DNA from 3 places in the Brevibacillus sp. AF8 genome. Region 3 is predicted to be linked to each of the others. Evidence: riboswitches for the same ligand, from Rfam matches in the RefSeq annotation. Region 3 holds a riboswitch; each other region holds the start of a gene.
What was found. Region 3 has a riboswitch for S-adenosylmethionine ahead of KB186_RS26530 (sugar ABC transporter substrate-binding protein). Riboswitches for the same ligand answer to the same signal wherever they lie in the genome.
Positions count from the first base shown of each region.

Region 1: linked by a shared signal. The riboswitch ahead of KB186_RS00540 (aminopeptidase P N-terminal domain-containing protein) and the one ahead of KB186_RS26530 (sugar ABC transporter substrate-binding protein) in region 3 are both predicted to bind S-adenosylmethionine.
Region 2: linked by a shared signal. The riboswitch ahead of KB186_RS19160 (methionine ABC transporter ATP-binding protein) and the one ahead of KB186_RS26530 (sugar ABC transporter substrate-binding protein) in region 3 are both predicted to bind S-adenosylmethionine.

Region 1 is NZ_JAGQDN010000001.1:147,808-152,025, reverse strand. Features, by position in the region: gene KB186_RS00545 (helix-turn-helix domain-containing protein) at 1-100, opposite strand, end outside; gene KB186_RS00540 (aminopeptidase P N-terminal domain-containing protein) at 258-1,520, opposite strand; SAM riboswitch class I at 1,670-1,796, opposite strand; gene KB186_RS00535 (sulfite exporter TauE/SafE family protein) at 1,848-2,636, opposite strand; gene KB186_RS00530 (MBL fold metallo-hydrolase) at 2,667-4,085, opposite strand; gene KB186_RS28220 (hypothetical protein) at 4,113-4,218, opposite strand, start outside.
Region 2 is NZ_JAGQDN010000015.1:127,547-131,764, forward strand. Features, by position in the region: gene KB186_RS19150 (GerAB/ArcD/ProY family transporter) at 1-840, shown strand, start outside; gene KB186_RS19155 (Ger(x)C family spore germination protein) at 840-1,973, shown strand; SAM riboswitch class I at 2,081-2,197, shown strand; gene KB186_RS19160 (methionine ABC transporter ATP-binding protein) at 2,298-3,311, shown strand; gene KB186_RS19165 (methionine ABC transporter permease) at 3,312-3,977, shown strand; gene KB186_RS19170 (MetQ/NlpA family ABC transporter substrate-binding protein) at 4,038-4,218, shown strand, end outside.
Region 3 is NZ_JAGQDN010000031.1:16,700-20,917, reverse strand. Features, by position in the region: gene KB186_RS26535 (sugar ABC transporter ATP-binding protein) at 1-948, opposite strand, end outside; gene KB186_RS26530 (sugar ABC transporter substrate-binding protein) at 1,042-2,064, opposite strand; SAM riboswitch class I at 2,435-2,554, opposite strand; gene KB186_RS26525 (ATP-binding protein) at 2,756-4,009, shown strand; gene KB186_RS26520 (hypothetical protein) at 4,168-4,218, opposite strand, start outside.

The DNA of each region.
Region 1 (4,218 bases), on a different contig from region 3:
TTAAATCCCCTAGTTTGCTTAATGTATAACCGCGCGCTCGCCGATGTTGTTCGATTTCTGACCGCAGCGACTGGTGCAATGTCCCTAGCAGTCCCCCCATATTGGATCACCCTTTTAGTTTTACTTTATTTTACAATCAAATGGTTTTTTTTGGAAGATGTATTAGACATTTCTTTGTCGTTTTACTAGTTTTTGTAAGGAGATGTTCACATGCAAGTAACCATAACAGAGCTTGTTATGGTTACACTAAGCTTTCGCTATTCCTTTTTCCCAATCAACATTTCCACTTCCTCGATTTCCTTCGGGATCTGTGACGAGAGTATCTCGCAGCCCTCTGCTGTTACCAACACATTATCTTCAATCCGAATCCCAATGGCTTCTTCCTCTATGTACAGACCTGGTTCAATCGTGATCACCATACCAGGCTGCAAGCCAACATTGTAATCTGAGAAATCGTGCGTATCCAGTCCAAGGTGATGTGACACGGAATGATAGTAGTATTTGGAGAGCTCACTGCTGTCTTGGATGAGACCGAGACGTAGCAGACCATCTGTCAGGACCTGTTTCGTAACATCATTGAGTTCTGAAAGTGTGACACCAGGCTTCACTGCTTCGATGGTCTTGATTTCTGCTTCGAGCACGAGTTGATAGATCGCTTTCTGTCGTTCAGTAAAGCGACCATTTACGGGAAACGTTCGCGAAATATCAGCCGCATAGTAATTCGATGCTGCACCGAGGTCGAGGAGGACCAAGTCACCATCTACCGCACGCTGATTATTCGCTTCATAGTGCAAGATAGTAGCATTGACGCCACTAGCAATAATGGGTAAATAAGGAAGCTCGCGAACACCGTGCGACTTCAACGTGAAATCATAGTGCGCCTCTAGTTCATATTCCATGATTCCAGGACGTGCATACGACCACATGCGCCGGATTGCTTCATCCGTGATCGTAATCGCACGTCTGATCTCTTCGATTTCGGCCGAACTCTTCAACATACGCAGTTCTTTCAGCCATGGGCCCGCATCGTGAATTTGAAGGGTCCGGTATTTCTTCTGCGCGTCTTCGGCAAAATTGTCTGCAGGGGTCAGCTCGTCGCTCCACTGATAGCGATACAAGTCAAGATAGAGTGAGGACTTGCCTTCGCAGCGCCTCACAAAGACTCCAAATGACTCCAGCCACTCATCGAGATAGTCGAAGTGTTCAATACCAGATTGCTCCTTCGCCTCTTGATCGGATAAGACCGCCCCTGTCCATTTCGCTTCCAGCTCATTTGGGCGCTGAAGAAATAGCGTTTCGTTTACGATGCCAGCGCGTTTTGTGATCATGAGAATGAGGTTGCTGCGCGAAATGCCCGTTAGATAATAGAAGTTGCGGTTTGGTGAAAACAGATATTTATCGTCATTGCTGCGTGTCTTGACAACCCCTGAAAAGAGGACAAGTGCGCTGTGGTCTGGCATTTTTTCCGCGAGTTTTTGACGGCGCTTGATGAATTCTATTGAATGTATGGTGTTTGTCATATGTTTGATACCCCTTCGTTCGTGAGTTTCTTCACGGATTGATATCGATTGTGAAAAGCGTTCTTGATCGCTTCAAGTTCAGTATAGTCTGATAATTTTCTGCCGATTTCAGTTTGAAAGTATCCTCCTTTCTTCTTTATTTTAGGATACTTTCATCAATTGGGAAACGAGTTTCAACAAAGAGCAGTTGCTTTATGCAAACTGCTCCTTGTCACCGTAGATTACGAAGGTTGCCGGGTTTCATCGGGCCAGTCCCTCCACCACTCTCGATAAGAATGTTCTATGAAATGTAATTTCATAGAACATTCTTTTATTTTTCTTTATTATTTATGGAAATGCAAGAATGTCGGCCCAAATCTTAATTGTCGTGGCTAGGATCAACAAGGCTAGAATGGTTTGGAGAATCCGGGTGTCCAAACGTTTGCTGACCTTTGTACCGAGCGGCGCTGCCAAGATGCTGGCGAATACCATGATCACGGATGGCCAAAACAATATATCCCCTGCCATCCATTTTCCTATGGTCGATCCAATGGAAGAAAGGAAGGTGATGGCAAGAGAGGAAGCAATCGCAACTCTTATCGGTATCCTAAGGATGATCAACATGATGGGAACCAAAATAAAAGCGCCAGCTGCCCCTACAATTCCAGAGGCACCTCCGACAATCAAAGCGGATAATACAGCTGTTGGCTTATGAAAGATCATCTCGGTCGTCTGTTCACGTTCGTCCATTCGCTTTTTTGGCAGGAACATCAAGATTACAGCAATGGTGGCCAGAATGGCGTAGACGATATTGATGGCATCTGCTGAAAGATATTTTCCTCCATATCCTCCAAGCAAGCTCCCTACAATAATGGCACTTCCCATGTACACAACGAGCTGGTAATGGATAAGCTGATCTTTGCGTAGAGTCCAAACAGCAGCCAGGGTGGCAAAAAATACTTGGACGGCACTTATTCCGGATACTTGGTGAGCTGTGTAAGCAACGAATCCAAGGGCGGGCGGAATGTACAGAAGCATCGGATACTTGATGATGGAGCCCCCGATCCCGACGAGACCAGAGATAAATGATCCCGCGAAACCGATAACAAACAGTGTGATTACGAGGTCGATAGTCATAGGCTCACCCTTGCAACTCCTCGCTTCGTTTTATCCTAGTTCTACGACTGCCAAGCCGTCTCGTTGCCATTTCAATATTCCGCCGCTCAAATTCATCACTTCTTTGAATCCGTTTGCTTTCAGAATGCTGGCGCCAATAGCGGATCGGGCACCGGAACGGCACTGTACAAGAAGTGGCTTCTCGCGAGGAATCTCAACCAGCCGCACGGCGAGTGTACCGAGCATGATGTGCTGTGCATCCGGAATGTGTCCTTCCTTCCACTCAGCCAAATTACGAACATCTACTACGTGAACCTCTCCTTTTTCCACGCGATCTGCAATCTCCAGCGGTGTTACCTCCTCGATTGTCTCGAGCGAAGACGCTTCCCTTTCTATTAACTTGCCGCAGTCGATATATCCTGTGACATGATCAATCCCTACGGAATGCAGGGCTTGCAAAATCTCGTCCAGCTCATCTGGGTTGGCCAGAATGTGAACCGGGCGATTGTAATCGACAATCCAGCCCGCCCAGTTGGCAAATGACTTGTTAAAAGGAATGTGAAGAGTTCCCGCCAGATGCCCCTTCGCAAATTTCTGAAAAGGACGCGTATCGATCAGCTGTCCGTTTTCCACCGATTCCTTGACCGCTTCAAGCGAGTTGAACTCTTGAACAACGGGGAGTTCCTTGAGCAAAGCAGGGCCTTCCTTATTCACGCGCTTCATCACTGCAAAATACGTTGGCGGCTCTGGTTGTCCATCAAGGAGTGCCTGAACGAATTCCTCTTCACTAGAGTGTGACATCGCCCAGTTAAAGAGTTTTTCGTAGCCGACGGTAGAAGACGGCACGGCCCCCAGTGCTTTCCCGCAAGCACTTCCTGCGCCATGAGCTGGCCATACCTGCATATAATCCGGCAGTTGCTTGAATTTTTGGAGGGACTGGAACATGTCTCGTGCACCTGACTCGGACGTACCCTTCATTCCCGCCGCTTTTTCGAGCAAATCCGGTCTGCCGATATCGCCGACAAAGACGAAATCTCCCGTGAAGATCCCGATGGGGCGATCTGCATTCCCTCCATGGTCAGTCAAAAGGAAGGAGATGCTCTCAGGCGTATGGCCAGGCGTATGCATAACTTCAAATAGCAAGTTTCCGATAAAAAAACGATCTCCATCGTGGACAAGCTGATGGTTCAAACCCTCCAAGTATTGATATTTCCAGTCTTCATCGCCCTCATTGGATAAAAACAGCTTCGCTTGGTGAACTGCCCCCAATTCCCTGGCACCAGATACAAAATCAGCGTGTATGTGGGTTTCCGTGGCGGCTACAATGGTAACTCCCTCTTCTTTGGCGACTTGAAAATAAGGAGCCAGATTACGGGCAGGATCGATCACAATCGCCTCCCCGGTTTTTTGGCAGCCAACCAGATAAGATGCATGGGCCAATTTCTCATCAAAAAAGTAACGCAATAACATGGTTCATTCCTCCCTTTACAACATCTCTTATTCGTTTAATTTTCCCACGAGAACTTCGAGAAGCGCCACGGAAACAGATTCGCTTTTACGCTCGGCTCGCACTTTTGCTTCTTGGAAGACAGCCACGCCATAC
Region 2 (4,218 bases), on a different contig from region 3:
TATTTGACCTATTTTTTTGTGTCGGCTGGAGTCATTTTACGCACCTACATTGAAGTTGTCCAAACCTGGATGTTTCCGAATTTACCTACGTGGGTTCTGTCAGGAATCATCCTGTTTCTAGCGTTTTACACAGTCGTAGGGGGGATAAGAGTCATCGCAGGCTATGCATTGTTCTCCTTTATGGTCACGATATGGATGATATTTGAGTTATATTTCCCCTTGAAATTTGCCAGGTGGGAATATTTGTTTCCCGTCATGGACACCAGCCTGGAGAACCTTTTCAATGGAATGATTGCCATGTCTTTGACCAGTGCCGGCTTTGAGATCCTCTACGTTGCCTATCCATATGTACAAAATAAAGAGAGGGTACCAAAAAGTGTACAGTTGGGGGTGCTGGTGACGTATCTGATCTATTTGCTAGTCATGATTGTGGCGCTGGTCTTTTTTAGTCAGGGTCAGCTCATGAGAACGATCTGGGCGACACTCAATATGCAAAAGATGGTGTACCTCCCTATTCTGGAAAGGTTTGAGCTGGTTGTCATTTCGTTATGGCTTCTCGTGATCTTGCCGAATATCATGCTGTATTTGTGGGCTTCTGCCCGAGGTCTCAAGCGCTTGTTCGGATTCAATCTACGTCATTCATTGTATTGGATTATACCCGTGATTTATGTAGCCTCCTTGTCGCTGCTTTCCAGGCAGGAGATGAGTCGGATCACGAATATTTACTCGCATATAACCCTGTACATTATATACGTGTACCCCTATTTTTTGTATCTGATGGTCTGGCTGAAGCAACGAAAGCAAAGGGCGAAACCAACCAGCAAAGGAGAGAGTGCCTGATGCTGCCCAAGCGTCTTTTTGCCTTGTGGTGTTCATGTGTCCTTGTTCTGGCAGGCTGTTCAGATCGGCAAATTTTTGATGAGACAGGACTTGCCACGTCTGTCGGCTATGATCTGTTAAAGGATGGAAACATTCGGGGGACAGCAATCATGCCCTCCATTAATCCGGAGGCGAAAGAAAAGATACAAGTTTTTTCAGCCACCGGTGAAACCAGCAAGGGAATTCGGGATCGGATCAATTTACAATCAGATAAAAGAGTATTGGGTGGGCAAATTCGTGTCGCACTCTACAGTGAAAAATTGGCGAAACGTGGACTTGGCAGTATCATTGACACGTTGTATCGGGATTCCTCTATTTCCAGCAGGGTTTATCTTTGCCTATTCGAAGGCGAAACATATGATATGTTAACGTATCCCTATTCTGAAGCAGGGAATATCGGAATCTATCTATACCGTATGATTGAGCAAAATATTGAAGGGGAAAAAATTCCGTCTTCCACCATGCATGAGTTTTTTCGAGCTTATTATGACAAAGGAATCGACCCGATCATGCCGTTTATTGCAAAAAAGGGAAATGAGCTGCAAATCAAGGGTATCGCATTATTTCAAGGGGACCGTTATGTAGGGTGGATCACACCAAAGGAAGCCTTTTTAATCAAGCTCATGCATGGGAAATTCAGGATTGGGAGCTACGATACTTCTGTCCCTGCTCATATTTTTGGCGAGGTGCACAAGAATCACGGAAGTAAAAATGATCGTGTGCAGCTTGTCTTTGATACGATTTCCAGCCATTCAAAAATCGAGCTGACCCAAGTATCTCCCCCGATCTTTGATATTTACATCCGATTAAATGCGCGGATTTTGGAATTAACCCTCCCGCTGAAGCTAGAGAATGCAAGGTTGATGAAAATCATGGAACATGCACTGGAAGAAGAGCTCGGAAAAGAACTGCAGAAAGTAGTCCACAAATTGCAGGACCTCAATGTCGATCCAGCTGGGTTCGGGATCGTGTATCGTTCAAATAGAAGAGGGAAGGCAAATATGACGCAGGCCGAATGGAGAAAGATGTTCAAAGATGCGACATTTCACTTTCACGTAAAGTCGACCATAATACGCAACGGCGTCATGGATTAAAAAACTTTTTCCTGCTATTACTATTGACGTGATATTTTCAAAAAGGATATAATCCGTTTTGTATCATCAAGAAATAGAAAAAACGAACATAATATACGTAGATATCTTTCTTATCAAGAGAGGCGGAGGGACAGGCCCTATGAAGCCCGGCAGCCGGTTCATTTTCGAATGAACGTCGCGGTGCCAATTCCTACAGGATTGTTTGGATCTTGTGTAGATGAGAAGGGTGGATGCGAACGTATACATTGCGTTGCAGCCCCTTTTTCGTTTATGAAAAAGGGGTTTTCATATTTTTATCAAGATTATGGTCGGGAGGTGGATGCGTTGATCCAACTGCGTCATTTGCATAAAAGCTATCAAGTTCAAGGTAAAACCATCCCAGCGTTAACGGGGATCGACCTTTCCATAGAGCAAGGCGAAATTTACGGGATCATTGGACATTCGGGTGCCGGGAAAAGTACATTGATCCGATGCATCAATTTGCTAGAGCGCCCAACTTCAGGGGAAGTTATTGTGGACGGCGTCGATTTGACAAAGCTGGATGAAGGGAAGCTGCAAGAAAAGCGCCGCTCAATCGGCATGATTTTTCAGCACTTCAACTTGCTGTCTTCTTCGACAGTCGGCGAAAATGTCGCTTTTCCGCTCAAGCTGGCAAAGCGTCCAAAGGCAGAGATTGATAAGAAAGTAAACGAACTGCTGAAGCTGGTGGGCTTGGAGGCACATAAGGACAAATATCCGTCCCAGCTGTCTGGCGGACAGAAGCAACGTGTCGGGATCGCCCGTGCGCTCGCGAATGATCCAAAAGTGCTGCTCTGCGACGAAGCTACATCGGCTCTCGATCCGCAGACGACGAACTCCATTCTGGGACTGCTCTTGGACATTAACCGCAAGCTGGGCTTGACCATAGTGTTGATTACTCACGAGATGCACGTCATTCGCTCTATTTGTGATCGTGTCGGCGTGATTGATGGAGGAAAGATCGTCGAGTCGGGTAACGTACTGGATGTATTCCTTCGTCCGAAGCATCCAACGACACAAGAATTCGTGGAACAAGTAGCAGATTCTACAGAGCTGCGCGAAGCAGTCGAGCACGAAAAAGCCTCGGGGAACCGCACGATTGCTCGTGTCACCTTCCTCGGAGAAAAAACGTACCAGCCGATCCTGTTCCAAACGATGCAAGAGACCGGTACAGTGTTCAGTATTTTGCAGGGAACAATCTCCCGCATGAAAGATACGCCGTATGGTCAGTTGGTGATCGAGCTGGAAGGCGATGTCGCACAGAATCAAAAGACCATCGAGACGCTGCGCCAACGTGGCTTGGAAGTAGAGGTGATATAAATGGACTGGACATTCGAAAATGTGGATTGGGCTGAAATCGGCGAAGGTACGATGGACACGCTCACGATGCTTGGCTTTTCCACCCTGTTTACCGTCCTGATTGGTTTGCCGTTGGGCATCATTCTGTTTTTGACTTCTCGCGGACAGCTTTTGCAAAACCGCACTTTTTATACGATCGCATCATTCGTTGTCAACGTATTGCGCTCGGTACCATTTATCATTTTGATGATCTTGCTGATTCCTGTGACGAAAATGCTCGTAGGAACCTCACTCGGTGTACTGGGTGCCATTCCGCCGCTCGTGTTTGGGGCCGCTCCATTTTTCGCACGTTTGGTGGAAACCTCTCTGCGTGAGATTGATAAAGGCGTGATCGAGGCCGCACAATCTATGGGTGCTTCCAATTGGCAGATCGTCTGGAATGTCCTTTTGCCAGAGTCTAGGTCAGGTCTGATCGCAGGTATTACGATCACGACGGTAACACTGGTCTCCTACACGGCAATGTCTGGGGTAATTGGCGGCGGTGGTTTGGGTGACTTGGCGATCCGATACGGTTATCAGCGTTTCCAAACCGATGTCATGATTGTGACTGTTGTTATTTTGCTGGTGATGGTACAGATCTTACAATCGCTGGGGGACCGTCTGGTTCTGAAATTCAGCCGCAAATAGGATCTTTCCATATAGATTTTCAAAAAATAAGATGAAATACATGCAAGGGGGAAATCATTCATGAAAAAGCTAGTCGTATCTGTACTTTCTACTGTATTGGCATTTTCTTTGGCAGCTTGCGGAGGCAAAACGGAAACAGCACCTGCTCCAGCTGAAGGCGGCGCACAAGGCGGACAAAAGGAAGTAACATTGAAGGTAGGCGCTTCTCCCGTTCCACATGCAGCAATCTTGAAATTTATTC
Region 3 (4,218 bases):
TCTTCCATGCAATCGAATGGCTCCAGCCTTTGCTTCATCTGCACCGAAGAGCAATCGGGCGAGCTCAGTCTTCCCTGCCCCGACTAGACCGACGACACCCACGATCTCTCCCTCGCGCACCTGCAGGTCGACTCCGTGTACTTTGCCGCCAGCTACACCTGACGCCTCAAAAATCGTTTCGCCAATCGGCACTTCGAGCTTCGGGAACTCCTCGTCAAAGCTTTTGCCCAGCATGTTCGCAATCACTTCGTCCATGTTGGTATTCACCGTGTCTGTGGTCATGACGTGCTGTCCATCGCGCATGATCGTGATCCGATCACAGATTTCAAAGATTTCCGGCAGGCGGTGGGAGATATAAATGATCCCGACTCCAGCTTTTTTCAACTGCGCAATGATTTGAAACAGCCGCTCGCTCTCCTTCGTGCTCAACGGCGCTGTCGGTTCATCGAAAATAACGTACTTCGCCTTTTGGACGGTCGCCCGTGCAATCAAAATCAATTGCTTTTCCGACAGCGTACATTCCTCGACGAGCATCCTCACCGGAATGGAAAAGCCGAAGTTTTTTAAAATCTGCTCCGTTTCGTTGTACAAGCTCTGCCAGTTGATCAGTCCTTTGGTTTTCGCCTGGACGAGCTGGTCCGCCAATATGTTTTCGGCGACGCTCAAATACGGGATCAAGGCGGTGTCCACTTCCTGATATACACATTGGATGCCCTGTGCTTTGGCATCCTGCGGCGAATTGATCGTCACAGCCTGTCCATCGATGGTGATCGTACCGCCATCTGCCTGATACGCTCCCGTGAGGATTTTCATCAGGGTACTCTTTCCCGCGCCATTGGCTCCGAGCAGTGCGTGAACCTCTCCTGCACGCACCTCAAAATTGACGGATCGCAGGGCAGGAACCCCAGAAAATTGCTTCGCCATCCCTTTCATCTGCAATGTGGACATGTTTCACACCTCCTGTTTACCTGCGTGTTCCCACCTCTATAAGGAAAAATCCCGTTGACGGTTACAGCTCAACGGGAAAAGCCAATTTGGTTCTTACTTGCCCCACTCTTTTACGTATTGGGACAGGTCGCCCATCGTTACTTTTTTATCCTTCGGCAGGTCCTCTTGTTTCACCAGCACTGGGGTTAGCTTCACGTTGTCTGGCACCTGCTCGCCTTTGATTTTTTGGAACACGGTTTGGGCATGGATGCGTCCGATATTGGATGGGTCTACTGCTGCCGTCGCTGCCCACGGAGAGTTTTCCGCCTGGATCATTTGCAGATCCTCATCGCTCAAATCGATGGAGTATACTTTGATTTCCGTACGGCCTGCTTGCTGGATGGCGCGTGTCGCCCCTTTGGCAAATTCATCCCATGCCGCCCATACCGCTGTGATGTCGCCTTTGTTCGGATACTTTTTCAAGATTGCTTCCATCTGCGTTTGTGTATCGAGAGCCGTATTGTTGGTAGCAGAACCGAATGCCGCAATCTCTTTCAAATCCGGATATTTCTTCTGGAAAGCTTCATAGGTCACTTGGCGCTTTTCCATAGGCGCAAAGCCAGCTACCCAAATCTTCACAATATTCCCTTTGCCGTTTGTATCTGCCGCCAGCTTCTCCAGGCTCAGCTCTGCCAACTTATTGTCATCCTGCGCCACAACTGGCACACCCGGAATGTTGATGTCTGTATCAAATAGAACGACCGGAATTTTTTTATCCACGGCCTTTTGCGTGCCCTGCTGCAACGCTTCCGCCGTACCATGATCAATCAGAATGCCGTCGAACTTTTGGTTCACAGCCGCATCGAGATTGGACGCCATTTTTGCCAGATCGGTATCTGCATTGAAAACGGTCAACTCGCCGCCGTTTTTCTCCACCTCTGTCTTCACGCCATTGATGTATTGTGCAGAAAACGTTCCTACGTTCTGACGCATGATCAATGCGATTCTCTTCGCCTTCTCTCCCGAAGCACCGCCGTTTGTGCTGCCGGTTCCCGTTGTTGCCCCGCTGCCGCATGCCGTCACAAGAACAGATGCTGCCAAAACAAGTGATGTGATCAGACCGAGTTTCTTTTTCATTGAGATGTTCCCCCTTTTTCTTTTTAAAACACATAACAAAATTAAAAATTTTGTTTCCCCTCATTCGATCGAAGCTTCTTTTGATTTCACTTTCAAAAAGGAAAAAAACTTCGTAGAAGAAGCGCATTTCCAGTCCAAGCGCCTCTGGGGCCCATCTCAGCGTAGGAAGAAATAGCGGCTTCACTTATGAAATCCTTCCTGAACCTTCTGCGTTTGAAGCGCTCCCGCTATTTCTTCCGAAGCGGACAGTCTTCACTCACAGCGGGGCGGAGGCCGAAGCGTAGACTGGAAATGCGCTTCTTCCCCACGACAGCTACGCAAAAAATCCTCTTTCACAGAGAAAGAGGACAAAAATCGACAAGATTCTCGCCTCTTATCTGTCAGGTATTCTACCTGTTGGAGTTAGCACCTTGGCTCGAAAGAACGCATTCTCTCGTGCTAGGTTGCCGGGCTTCATAGGGCCATTCCCTCAGCCTTCTCTTGATAAGAGTTGTTTCTATTTTCAAAACGTTTGTATAAGTATATACAGAATATAATCTGGCAATTACCTATCTGTCAACTAGGTTTACGAAACAATTTTCTTGATAAATATTCCAGTTTCTTCTGTAACATCAAGAGGGATTTTGTTGTGTCTTGTCGAATTATCGTAGATTGATACAAGCCTAGCAAATATTTGCGATGGGGATGCTACATGAGTCTATTAAAAGAAGTCATTCTTCAATGGTGTTTCGCCATTATCCCGTTTGTGTTTTTCAACATTTATTACCGTGACAAAATGAGGAACTACAGCCGTTCCTTTATTGTCATCACCAGCTCAGCCTGCATGTTTCTCGCGATGACCTTCGCCCCGAGTGTCACGAATGGCATGTTTTTTGATATCCGACATGTCATCATTCTTTTCGGACTGGTTTATGGCGGAGTCGAGATTGCCTTGCTCCTTCTGATTGAAGCCTTGGTTTATCGGTACTACCTCGGTGGCGAAGGAACATGGGTTGCCCTGCTGATCCTTACAGTCAATTTTGTCATATCACTCTTTTTGTATCGACACTACAAAGCCAGTTATCGGAAAACACTGTATCTTTTTATGACGAGTGCGATTTTTTCTACGGTTGCTTTAGGGACTACCTATTACTTTTTTCCCACCTATGTAACTCAACACCTCGTTTACTACACCATAGTGATTCCTATTCAAAACTTTTTCGGCCTCTGGTTATTAATGTCGCTTTTCAGCAAATGCGTTTCGGATAAGGAGCTGTTTATCCGCCACGCGCAAAACGAAAAAATCCAGACGATGAGTCATGTTGCTGCATCGCTTGCACATGAGGTTCGCAATCCGCTGACAGCAGTCAAAGGCTTCTTGAAATTAATACAGGAATGTCCGGAAAATTTGGTAAAAGTCGATCAATACATTCGGATCAGTCTCGATGAAATCCAACGGACAGAAGCCATTTTGACCGAGTACCTTGCGATTTCCAAGCCGCTCAAGGAACGGCATGAAATCATTAATGTCAGTGAGCATCTGCATGCCATCCGCGAAGTGATGCTCCCCTTTGCCAATATGCATAACGTGGAGCTTACGCTGCAAGACTTTGAGAGACCTGTGACGATCAAGGCCAATCCAGATGAGTTCAAGCAAGTGTTGGTGAATTTCATCAAAAATGCCATTGAGGCATGCTCAGATATTTCGGACGGAAAAGTCTCCCTGGACTTGCTCATCGAGCGAAACAAAGCCCTATTGGTCATCAAGGATAACGGTGTCGGCATGGATGCAGGACAGATCAGCCGCCTCGGAACGATTTACTTTTCTACGAAAACAACCGGGACCGGTCTTGGATTGACGTACTCCTATCATGTCATCCATGCAATTGGCGGAACGGTCAATGTATCAAGCAAACCGCGAGTAGGAACCAAATTCACCATTATGCTCCCGTATAAGGCACAGTGACTTCATGCAGCTTTTGCAGAGGGACTGTGCCTTTTTCCATTCGATCGATAATGATGCAAATGACGGTCGGTTGCCCTTCCCCTCACGCTTTACTATGCAATTTCCGGGAAGACATTACGCAAAACAAAACACCAGGAGTTTCCCCCTGGTGTCTCTCTTTATTGGAATGGTAGCCATTCTCCCGTAATGGCATCCACATCCCCGTTGCT